One region of the Acetoanaerobium sticklandii genome, then DNA from elsewhere that is predicted to be linked to it. Evidence: riboswitches for the same ligand, from Rfam matches in the RefSeq annotation. Region 1 holds a riboswitch; each other region holds the start of a gene.
What was found. Region 1 has a riboswitch for S-adenosylmethionine ahead of CLOST_RS10815 (O-acetylhomoserine aminocarboxypropyltransferase/cysteine synthase family protein). Riboswitches for the same ligand answer to the same signal wherever they lie in the genome.
Positions count from the first base shown of each region.

Region 1 (3,850 bases):
ATAATAAAATCCCTATGAATAGAATCCTCAATATCTTCTACAGTTTTGCTAATAAGGCTAAATACATGACTTGGAAGCTTAAGATTTTCTGATATCTCCTTGAATCTTTCATAGACCTGTCCTAAAGCTTTTTTTCTTTGTTTTTCTATTTCTAGCTGCTTTATTTTTAACTCATAACAGCTTTCAAGCAAATCAGTGACCTTGATATCCTCATCATGTCTTTTACCTGGAGCTGACACTACTATGTGAGTTCTATTTTTGTCTGACAGTATGATGTCCTTCGTCTTTGCAAACTGAGCCGAATCAGATAGTGAGCTTCCACCGAATTTTGCAACCACCTTTTGCTCTATTTTTTCTATCTGATATGGTGTCTGCTGATAGACAAAATAATTAATCCAGTTTGAAAAAATTAAGCTAGCACTTGATTTCCATCTTACAAGAATGCGATTTGAAGGGTCGTCATTTTTAAAATAATTTCTAGGTATACTTGGATTTATCCCTTTACTTAAGTCTCTTATATACTCGTTGTAAAGTGTATCGGTATCATATTCTCCATGTCCTGATATAAAAACAAATCTTTCATCTACACTAGAAGATATGCATACACCAGCCTCATCTGAACGTGCTAGGATTTTTAAATCTGGAACCTTTCTAAGCTCAGCTTCTTCGTTTTCAGTATTTCTCGACTGAGGATAGAAAAAATTATCATCTAGACCTCTAGTTAGCTTTGAATCCTCAGCTAGTTCATATTCAAATACTCCGCTTAGCTTTGAACCTAGATTCCTTTTTTGTACACCGTAGTAATAATATAAAGCCGCCTGAGATGCCCAGCATATGAATAAGCTCGAGTAAACATGTGTACGGGCAAACTCGAATAGCTCCTTTAATTCATCCCAGTAATCAATCTCTTCAAACTCCAAATGCTCAACTGGAGCTCCTGTTATGATAAGTCCATCGTATTTATTATTTTTAATTTCGTTTAAGGTTTTATAGTTTTTAGTAAGGTACTCCATATCGGTGTATTTACTTTTTCTGCTTTTTGTTCTTATTAAATCAAGCTCTATCTGAAGAGGCGTATTAGAAAGCGCCTTCATCAGATGGATTTCTGTTTCTTTTTTGTTAGGCATTAAATTGACTATACCTATTTTCAGAGGTCTTATATCCTGAGTCGTTGCTCTTAGCTCTGGAATCTGAAAAATATCCTTGTCGTAAAACTCCTTTAGTAGGTCCGTATTAGTAGAATTTATTATAGGCAAGACTATTCCCCCTTACGCCTGAGCTTTTAGTGCTTGGTATAAATCATCGCAGATATCCTTTGGATTTTCGATTCCTACAGATAGCCTAATCATCTCAGGAGCAATCCCAGCTTTAATCTGCTGCTCTTCACTTAGCTGTCTATGAGTCATGCTAGCTGGATGAAGCACATGAGTTCTTAAATCTCCTACATGAACTACAAGACTTGCTAGCTTGACAGAATTAATAAATAGCTTGGCTTTATCTACTCCGCCTTTCACTCCAAATGATATAACTCCAGAAGCGCCTTTAGGAAGATATTTTTCAGCAAGCTTGTAGTCTTTTGAATCTTCTAGCTTCGGATAGTTCACCCATGCAACCTCATCTAGGCTTTGAAGAAACTTCGCAACCTCTAGAGCATTGTCACTGTGTCTTTGCATTCTAAGAGCCAAGGTTTCTGTTCCTAAATTAATTAAAAATGCATTATTGGGACTCATCGTAGAGCCTAAATCTCTAAGAAGCGATGCTCTTGCCTTTACGATGAAGGCTTGGTTTCCAAAAGTCTCTGTATAGCTAAGCCCATGATATGCTAGGTCTGGCTGAGTAAGGCAATCAAAGTTCCCATTGTTCCAATCAAAATTACCACTATCTACTATCACGCCACCTAGACTAGTTGCATGACCGTCTAAATACTTCGTAGCGGAATGAGTAACTATATCAGCTCCATGCTCTATCGGTCTGCATAAATAAGGTGTAGCAAAGGTATTGTCCACAACAAATGCCAATTTATTATCATGTGCGGCTTTTGCAAAAGCCTCTATATCAAGTACCTCTACACCAGGATTTCCTAACGTTTCTGCAAATAGCAGCTTTGTTTTAGAATTTACATGTTTTGCAATCTCTTTAGGCTCTATTGTGCATGGAAGTATAGTTGCCTCAATTCCCATACGCTTTAAAGTAGAAGTAAACAACGTATGGGTTCCACCGTATAGATTTGAAAGGCAGATAAAATTATCTCCTGCGCTACACAAAGTAAAAATAGCAAAGAAATTTGCTGATTGCCCTGAAGCAACCCCAAGAGCCCCTACTCCGCCTTCTAAAACAGTCAGCTTTTTTTCCAAAACCTCTACAGTTGGATTACTGATTCTGGAATACATATGACCTACTGCTGATAAATCAAATAAAGCTGCAACCTGATCTGCATCATCGTACTTGTAAGTAGTTGACTGCACTATAGGAGCTACTCTTGGCTCTCCACTTTTTGGTTCATAGCCTGCCTGTACACACTGAGTTTCTACACTGTAATTCTTCATTAATATCCTCTCCTTTTCATATTGAGAGTCTGAGAAATTAAAAAAGCCGCACAAAGTGCGGCTTTATGATTTTAAATAAATAAAATCAACAAATCTAAATACAAAAATAGACTTGTAGGCTACACTTATCTCTCAGACTATTGTCTGCTGGAATTAGCACTCGGTTTTATATAAAACCCTTGCCTGGTTTCGTAGGGCCAGTCCCTCCACCAATCTTGATAAGCAACTTTTATTAAGTTTGATTTTTATAATACACTGTTCTAGGATAAATTGCAAGTATTTTTTTAAATTATTAAATCGTTAGCTTCAGTCACTTTTTTCTAAGGGCGTAAATTCAATTTTTCTAATTTTTCTCTTATTTTAGACTCACAATTAATATCTGTTAATACAACCAAATAATCTCCCACCATAATTTTAGTATCTCCTTTTGGAATAAGTTCTACTTCTCCTCTTTTTATAGCGACGAGAAGAGATTTTCCTGGCCAATGTAAATCTTTTACCAAAGAATTTTCAAAAACAGAGTCATGCTGAACTATTATTTCTACAAGAATTTTATTAATATGTTCTTTCTCATCTTCTGGATGTTCTTGAACTATTAAATTATCAAGTAATTTATCATATACTGGAGGACTATTTAAAAGCTCTGCCACTATGTATGCTGTAATTGAAACAACTGTGAGTGAAAGCAAATGGTTGAAAGAACCTGTCATTTCCATTATTAAAACTATACCAGTTATAGGTGCTCTTACAATAGCCGTAAAATATCCAGCCATAGCAAGGATAATAAAATTATTAAAAAGACTCTCATCAAAAATTCCATTTCCTATCATTACATGTCCAAAGATACTTCCAATAGTTGCACCTAAAATAAGTAAAGGAAAAAATATACCACCAGGAGCTCCTGATGCAAAACTTAACATCGAAAAAATAAATTTAACTATTAAGATTAAAACAAGAAAACTAATACCATTTTTAAGATTTAGATATTCTATAATCTTATGGCCTCCTCCTGTTGCAAGTGGAAAAACTAAACCTAGAAATCCTGCTAGAATAAAAGGAATTATTATTTTTGTTCTTATATTAAGAAAAGTTAATTTTTTATAAAATTTTTGAGTTTTAAATAAAGTATAATTATAGATAGCTCCAGAAATCCCCAAAACAATTCCTAAAAATATAAGCATTAAGTATCCATTAAGTGGTACTGTTTGGCTTACTGGAAAATTAAAAACTGGATTCATACCAAAAACTTTTTTCGAAATAAAGTCTGCAGTTACTGCAGCAGAAATAGTCGATAGTAAAATGAT
Region 1 covers NC_014614.1:2,276,286-2,280,135, forward strand. Annotated here, with positions in the region: gene CLOST_RS10810 (homoserine O-acetyltransferase/O-succinyltransferase family protein) at 1-1,256, opposite strand, end outside; gene CLOST_RS10815 (O-acetylhomoserine aminocarboxypropyltransferase/cysteine synthase family protein) at 1,269-2,546, opposite strand; SAM riboswitch class I at 2,669-2,771, opposite strand; gene CLOST_RS10820 (ClC family H(+)/Cl(-) exchange transporter) at 2,867-3,850, opposite strand, start outside.

Region 2 (3,850 bases), 610 kb from region 1:
GTCGTGAATATCCCCATATACCGTTCCAAAAACTAAGGTATGACTAGATTTTGCTTTATTTTCAAGCCTGTCAAATAATCCCTGAACTTTTTCAACTACTTGCATCATATCAGGTAAGAAAATTGTCTTTTCATCGTAAAGCTTTCCTGCCTGATCAAGTGCTATTAGCATTGTATTTATGACTTCTTGCTCTGTTTTTTCAGCTAGAAGGCTATCAAATGCACTTGGCTCTTCTTTATTAATAAGCTGATAAATCAGCTCTCCTTCTATAGTCAATTTATCTATATCCTCTAGCTCTATATAGGTTTTATTTGATATTTTTTCTTTTCCCATAAGTATCTGGGCTGACTCTATGGTTTCAACTATACCTTTTGAGCTAGCACTTGCAATTGCCATGGAAAGTCCACTTCCTATTAGCATAGAAAGCAAGGTTTGATTTAATCTATCTCTATTTTTCATGCCATAAGAAACATTGCTCAGCCCAAGAGAGGTCTTTATTCCTTTATTTGATAACTGCCTTACAATCTCTACTGTATCAAGTGGCGATATGCTGTAGGTTTTATTTGTGAAAAGCAGTGGGTCTATATAGATATCTTCAGCCCGTATTCCTTCACTTAGGAGTCTGCTCTGAAGCTTTTCTGCTATTTCTACAGTTTCAGCTATGGTAGTTGGCAGTATTTCATTTTCTATGCATAGTCCTATCACACTAGCACCATATTTTTTTGCAAGAGGAAGGATTTCACTTAATTCCTTTTCGTCCAATGCAACTGAGTTTATAAGCGCCTTTCCTGCATAATTTTTAAGCGCCTCTTCTATGATTTCAGGCTCTTTGGAATCTATGCAAAGTACAAAATCAGAATTTAGCTGTCCACTTATCACTAGCTCCCTTGCTAATGCTTTTTTATCTGCTCCTTCTGCATTGACATTGATATCAATTACATCTGCGCCTTTTAAGCACTGCTCTGATATAACGCTTGTAAGCCCTTTTATATCAAATTCTTCCATATACAGCTTTACAGCTTTTCTTGCATGAGGATTAATGGCTTCTCCAATTAAAATAAATGCTTCTGAAGAAACCACCTTGCCTTTTGAAGCAAGATATCCATGAGAGCTTGCTTTATTCTCCTTAATATTTTTTACTTCTATGCTATCGACTAGCCTTCTTAGCTCTTTAGTAAACTCAGGAGTAGATCCACAGCAAGAGCCTATATATCCCATATTAAGCTCAAAATATGGCTTCATTTGATTTGCAAATTCACTAGCTGACATGCTATAAACTACATCTTCTCCTACAATCTCAGGCATCCCTGCATTTGGCTGAGCAATAAGCTTTACACTGGTATACTTTTCTATCTCTACAAGTAACTCAAGTATATCCTTTGGTCCTTTTGAGCAGTTTATTCCTATGGCATCCACTCCTAGAGCATCTAAAATAACTCCTTGGGCAGCTGGCGATACTCCAGTCAAGGTATAGATGCTGTCATAGGTCATAGAGGCGAGTATAGGAATTTTTATATTGTGCTTCTTAAAAATATCCTTTAATGCAATTATTCCTGCTCTTAGCTCTCCTATATCGCTAAAGGTTTCAAAGATTACATAATCAGGCTGAGATATAGTTATAGCTTCAAGCTGTCTGTAAAATATCTCGTACATTTCTTCAAAGCTCACATCCCCTACAGGCTTTACAAATTCACCTGTAGGCCCTACAGAAAAAGCTATCTCTTTGCCTGTAGTTTTAGCTAAGTTTATTCCTGCAACGTTAATCTCCATTACCTTATCCTCTAGGTCATAGCTTTTTAACTTAAGAGGATTTGCTCCAAAGGTATTGGTTGTAATTATATCTGCTCCATTATCTGCATATTCTTTATGTATCTGCTTGATTACTTCGCCTTGAGTTAAGTTTAACTCCTCAGGACATTCAAAACATATACTTTTGCTAATAAGCTGACTTCCAAATCCACCATCGAATATTTTTATCATTGCTCTCTCCTTTACATTAAAAAAAGCTTTCTCAAAGAGAAAGCCTAGTTATAAGTTTTCTCTTATCTTCCTGCTAAGCAGTTGGATTTAGCACCTTTTCAGCCTGGGCTGAAGGTTGCTGAGACTTCACAGGGCCATATCCCTCCGTCTCTCTCGATAAGAATCATACTATTGAGTTTTTAATTAATGCTTCTTTTTGAAGCTTTGAGAGTTTTTTTATACTGCACTCTCTTTTCATTGCACTGCTTTTTGTATCGTGCCTTTCCACATAAACCAAGCTAACTGGAAGCCTTGCTCTAGTGTACTTTGATGCTGTTCCTTCACAGTGAAGTTTAAACCTCATATCGATATCCACTGTGTATCCAGTGTACAAGCTGTTATCTTTACATCTTAGCATATATACATAAAACTGCCTAATATTTTTTTGTAGTAATTCTTCTTGTTTTTTCATTTAATCCCAGCTTTACTTTTTTTCTGAGTCTGCAAATCTCTTTAAATCAGCTTTGATATCGTCTGCCAGATCATGCCATCTTATCCCTTGTATAGCTCCTTCTAATGCATACAGGGTGTTAATGCAGGCATCTATATCATGCTCTTTTAATATCACATATGCAGATTTTGAACCTAGCTTTCTAAGCTCTATAGGAGTAGTTATTCCTGCATTTATTAATCGTTGCTCTAGTGTTGGTCCTATGTTTTCCATATCTGATAGCTTACTCATATTACTCTCCCCTTTTAATATATACTCTATTCATTCTATATATTTATTAATCTACCAAAATTTAATACCTCATATAATAAATCATCTACTTACTAAAAATATATATAATTTAAATTATATTAAACAAAATTTGCTCAATTGTAAACAAAAACTTTAACTTTTGTAAAAATATTTTAAAAAATTTTTAAGCTTTAGGAAAATGTTTTTCATAATAATTTCATGGCTATTCCCCGATTATTTATATATAAAAATAATTTTTTAAAACATAAAAATATATTTTTTGATGTTGACAAGTAAAAATTAAATCCCTATAATCAGAAAAAAACAAGTATATGCATATCCAGTGATGGGAAAAGTAAGCTAAGAGATGACTCCAGCGAGTCGGCACAGAGTGGAAGGCCGACAGTCTCACCTTAACCGAACAAGGGACCCTGAGGATGCCTTTTGAAATCAAAGTATGAAGGCACGGCTGTCGCCGTTAACGATATCGAGTGAATTGTATTAGTGCACAAATACAATTAATTAGAGTGGTACCGCGGATATAAATCCGTCTCTTTGTAATACGAAGAGGCGGATTTTTTTAATTTCTAAAATAATGGAGGAAAATATAATGAAAACAAATAATATAACTAAAAAAGATAAAATAGTACTTGCTTACTCTGGTGGACTTGACACTTCTATAATCATTCCATGGCTAAAAGAAAACTACAATGCAGATATAATAGCTGCTTGCATAAACGTAGGACAAGATGAAGATATGCAAAAGGTTCAGGAAAAAGCTATAAAATCAGGAGCATCAAAAGTATATATAGCTGATGTAGTGGATGAATTTGTAAAAGACTATGTATATAAATCGATTAAAGCAAATGCTCTTTATGAAGGCAAATATCTTCTAGGAACTGCTCTAGCTAGACCTTTAATAGCTAAGAAGCTAGTAGAAATAGCTCATATAGAAGGCGCTCCTTATATCTGCCACGGATGTACTGGAAAAGGAAATGACCAGGTTCGTTTCGAAGTAGGAATAGCAGCTTTTGATCCAGATATAAAAGTAATTGCTCCATGGAGAATCTGGGATATCAAATCCCGTGAAGATGCAATAGACTATGCAAATGCAAAAGGCATAGAGGTTCCTTGTACAAAAGATAAAAT
Region 2 covers NC_014614.1:166,431-170,280, reverse strand. Annotated here, with positions in the region: gene CLOST_RS00885 (homocysteine S-methyltransferase family protein) at 1-1,980, opposite strand, end outside; SAM riboswitch class I at 2,040-2,143, opposite strand; gene CLOST_RS00880 (GIY-YIG nuclease family protein) at 2,144-2,431, opposite strand; gene CLOST_RS00875 (TfoX/Sxy family protein) at 2,444-2,701, opposite strand; T-box leader at 3,036-3,259, shown strand; gene CLOST_RS00870 (argininosuccinate synthase) at 3,312-3,850, shown strand, end outside.
Region 2: another riboswitch for S-adenosylmethionine. It lies ahead of CLOST_RS00885 (homocysteine S-methyltransferase family protein); the one in region 1 lies ahead of CLOST_RS10815 (O-acetylhomoserine aminocarboxypropyltransferase/cysteine synthase family protein).

Region 3 (3,850 bases), 200 kb from region 1:
ATAGATTTTCATGCAGTAGGCTGGGCTTATTCCATATGGCGAAAATGCTGTTATTATGGATTTTAGCTGTCTTCCTTCCATATGAGAGCTTATCATTTTATCGAGCTTTTTTCTGCCTATGCCTTCTATTTCTAAATATCTATTAGGATTAGTTTCTAGGATTTCTATAGCTTTTATCCCGAATTTATCTGTGATTTTATGTGCCATTTTAAGACCTATGCCTTCTATCGTTCCAGATGCTAGGTAGGCTATGATTCCATCTAGCGAATCTATAGCCATATGAGTGAAGCTCATAACACTAAACTGTCTGCCATATATATCGTGAGTCTTCCACTCTCCACTGACCTGTATATTGTCGAGCTCTCTGACAGATGGCATACAGCCCACCACTGTAACTTCTCCAAGTTCATCGCTGATTAGGTTTGCTATAGTGTAGCCATTTTCATCGTTTTGAAATATTATATCTGAAATTTTTCCTTTTAATTCTATAGGCATAAGCATACACTCCAAATGTATTTTGAATATGATTTATTATAACATATACTATAAGCTCATAATCTTAACAATGTTTCAACAGATACAACTAATCGAATTTAAAAATTATATCGTATTTAAATTTTGAAGAAGCAAAATTTAAATATAAATAACAAAAGGATTAGTATACAGATTTCCCTGAGTACTAATCCTTTATTTTTATAAGCTTTTAAGCTCCATAAACAACTTATAATGGTTTAAATTGCTGAATTTATTATTTATGATATTTTTATAATCCAGCGTCTTTTTTAATGTCGTCTACTTTGTTTAGCTCTTCCCAAGGAAGGCTTACATCTGTTCTTCCAAAATGTCCGTAAGCTGCTGTTTGCTTGAATATCGGTCTTCTTAGTCCTAGGTCTCTAATTATAGCTCCTGGGCGAAGATCAAAGTTTTTAGAAATGATTTCAGAAATCTTTTCCTCAGCGATAACACCTGTTCCAAATGTATCAACTAGTACTGATACCGGTTCAGCTACACCGATTGCATAAGCTAACTGAATCTCGCATTTCTTAGCAAGTCCTGCTGCTACTACGTTTTTCGCAACCCATCTAGCTGCGTATGCTGCAGAGCGGTCTACCTTTGTAGAGTCTTTACCTGAGAAAGCTCCTCCACCGTGTCTAGCGTATCCACCGTAAGTATCTACGATGATTTTTCTTCCTGTAAGTCCAGAATCTCCTTGAGGTCCTCCGATTACGAATCTTCCTGTAGGGTTGATAAGGTACTTAGTGTTTTCATCAAGTAACTTGCTATCTACTATTGGCTTAATTACGTTTTCGATTAAGTCTTTTTCAATTTGCTCTCTAGTTACTTCTGGGTTGTGCTGTGTAGATATTACTATAGTGTCTATTCTTACTGGTTTGTCATCTTCATACTCTACTGTTACTTGAGTTTTTCCATCTGGTCTTAAGTAATCAAGAGTTTTGTCTTTTCTTACATCTGAAAGCCTTTTAGCTAGCTTATGAGCTAGTGAAATAGGAAGTGGCATAAACTCTGGAGTCTCGTCGCAAGCAAAACCAAACATCATACCTTGGTCTCCAGCTCCTACTGCTTCTACTTCATCTTTCATAGTCCCTTCTTTGTGCTCTAGGGCTTCGTCTACACCCATAGCTATGTCTGCACTTTGCTCGTCTATAGCATTAATTACTGCGCACGTTTCGAAGTCAAATCCATATTTTGCTCTATCGTATCCGATTTCTTTAACTGTCTGTCTTACTACTTTTTGGATATCTACGTATGCGTTAGTAGTTATTTCTCCAATTACCATAACAAGACCTGTAGTAACTGCTGTCTCACACGCCACACGTGAATTAGGGTCTTGAACTAAAAGGGCGTCTAGTATTGAATCTGAAATCTGGTCACACATTTTATCTGGATGGCCCTCAGTAACAGATTCTGATGTAAATAATCTTCTCATTTAATAAATCCTCCTCATCTCTAGCATTAAATGCTGTAAACCGTATCACTTGTATATGCCAAGGTGGCACATCGTACATAATGTAGACTTTTTTGCATTAAAAAGCCTCTTCATACACATACGCAGAAGAGGCATAACTACTAAAGTTACCTCATCTGCCAAGAATATATCTCGCAGGAATTGGCACCATCTCACATTGCTGTGCTGGTTGCCGGGTTTCACAGGGCCAGTCCCTCCACCTCTCTTGATAAGGTTCAAGAATTTATTCATTTATTGTGCAACGGATTTTATTTTATATTAGCCAAAACCATATGTCAATATGTTTTTGAAAAATATTTTTTACTATTTTTGTATCAGTTTTATGGAGTAAGCACAGGCTTGAATCCATATACCAATTTTCCATCTGCTTCAGCAAACTGAAGGTATTTTATATCTTGATATATATTGGTTTTTGGCATAGATGCATAGTCTACCACACTGATATAGCTTACATTTCCATCTACTCTAGAGGAAAAACTCTTACCTGAATATACGACATATACATTCTTAGTCTTTGCTTCTTTTTGGATGATTTTGTCAAATGCATTTTGGTCTATACTGTCTGCGGACTTGTCACTGCCTTGAAGCACTATGACTACATTCCCAGCACTTTTTGACATTAGTCCTTTTAAATAGTCCCATTGACCTTTTACTTTGTATACTCCGCCATTTCTGTTGTCCACGCTTATAAATGTTGTATTTCCAACGGTTTTATATTTATATGCCCCATTAAAGGCTTCCTTTGGCGCTGACACCGCTCCTAAAAATGCGTTATCCCCAGCACCTAGAGTCATTACAGCTTGGTTTGAGCTGGCTGAGCTTGCGAGCTTTGCCTTAAATGCTTGATCAATTATGCTTTCTCCACCTGACATGTTTCCAAATACTGCTGCTGTTCCTGAATCCGGAAGAGTTTGAACCATTTTAGTATCAGGTGCATTTTTCTTAAGTACTTCTACTGGAATTTTTCCAGTAACTCCTCCATATGAAGCTACTATATTTCCACTTCCTGATGAAGTCGGCGTGAAATATCTGCCATCAAAGCTCCCTGATATTCCTTCTCCAGAAACCTGAAAACTAGGAGTAGTTATGTCTATAGGATTTTTAGAAGCATCAAAGGCTCTTATAGCAAGCTCTACCTTGTCTCCTTGGAAAATAGTTTCATTTAGCACAGAAATTTCAATCTGAGAGATACTACCTTTTGGAGCTGTATTTTTGATAGTAAGCCCATTTACGAGTGACCTTTCTGCAGATGCCATAGTATTTTGAATTTTGCCGTCTGCCATCAGCTGAGTAGAGCCTCCTCCGTCAAGCATCATGGCATCCTTTGCTCCTAGCGCTTTCATATACGCTTGCATGTCTTTTTCATCCATTCCTATAAACGGAGATTTTCTTCCGTCTACAGTGACTATGAGCATTTTTTTGTCCGCTGTGATTCCTAGAGCTGTTCTTTGACTTTTTCCGCTCACACTCTGGGTTATGGATGTCTCTACTCCATTTTTAAGAAGCATAGTACCTCCACCTATTGCAGTTTTTATATTGTTGTAATTTAAGTTTATATCTGTTTTTAGCTTGACCTTTTCTTCTGGAGTAAAAGCTCCTTGAAGTACAAAGCTATTTGCTCCAGCTGCTAGTATCACGTAACCATTTTCAGGAATTGCCACACTAGGCTGTCCACATCTTACTTCTCTTACGATGTCGTTTTCTACTACTATCTCTGTAAGGTCAAAATAAGTTTTATTAGCGCCTGGGCTGTTAGGAGTGTATTCTTTAGTGTATATTACTATGTTTCCATAGTCTTTACTCGGTTTATTTATTGCTGATATATCTACATTTATACCTCTTGAGCTATTTTCTACTTGAATA
Region 3 covers NC_014614.1:2,478,861-2,482,710, forward strand. Annotated here, with positions in the region: gene recD2 (SF1B family DNA helicase RecD2) at 1-495, opposite strand, end outside; gene metK (methionine adenosyltransferase) at 764-1,948, opposite strand; SAM riboswitch class I at 2,097-2,202, opposite strand; gene CLOST_RS11830 (phosphodiester glycosidase family protein) at 2,308-3,850, opposite strand, start outside.
Region 3: another riboswitch for S-adenosylmethionine. It lies ahead of metK (methionine adenosyltransferase); the one in region 1 lies ahead of CLOST_RS10815 (O-acetylhomoserine aminocarboxypropyltransferase/cysteine synthase family protein).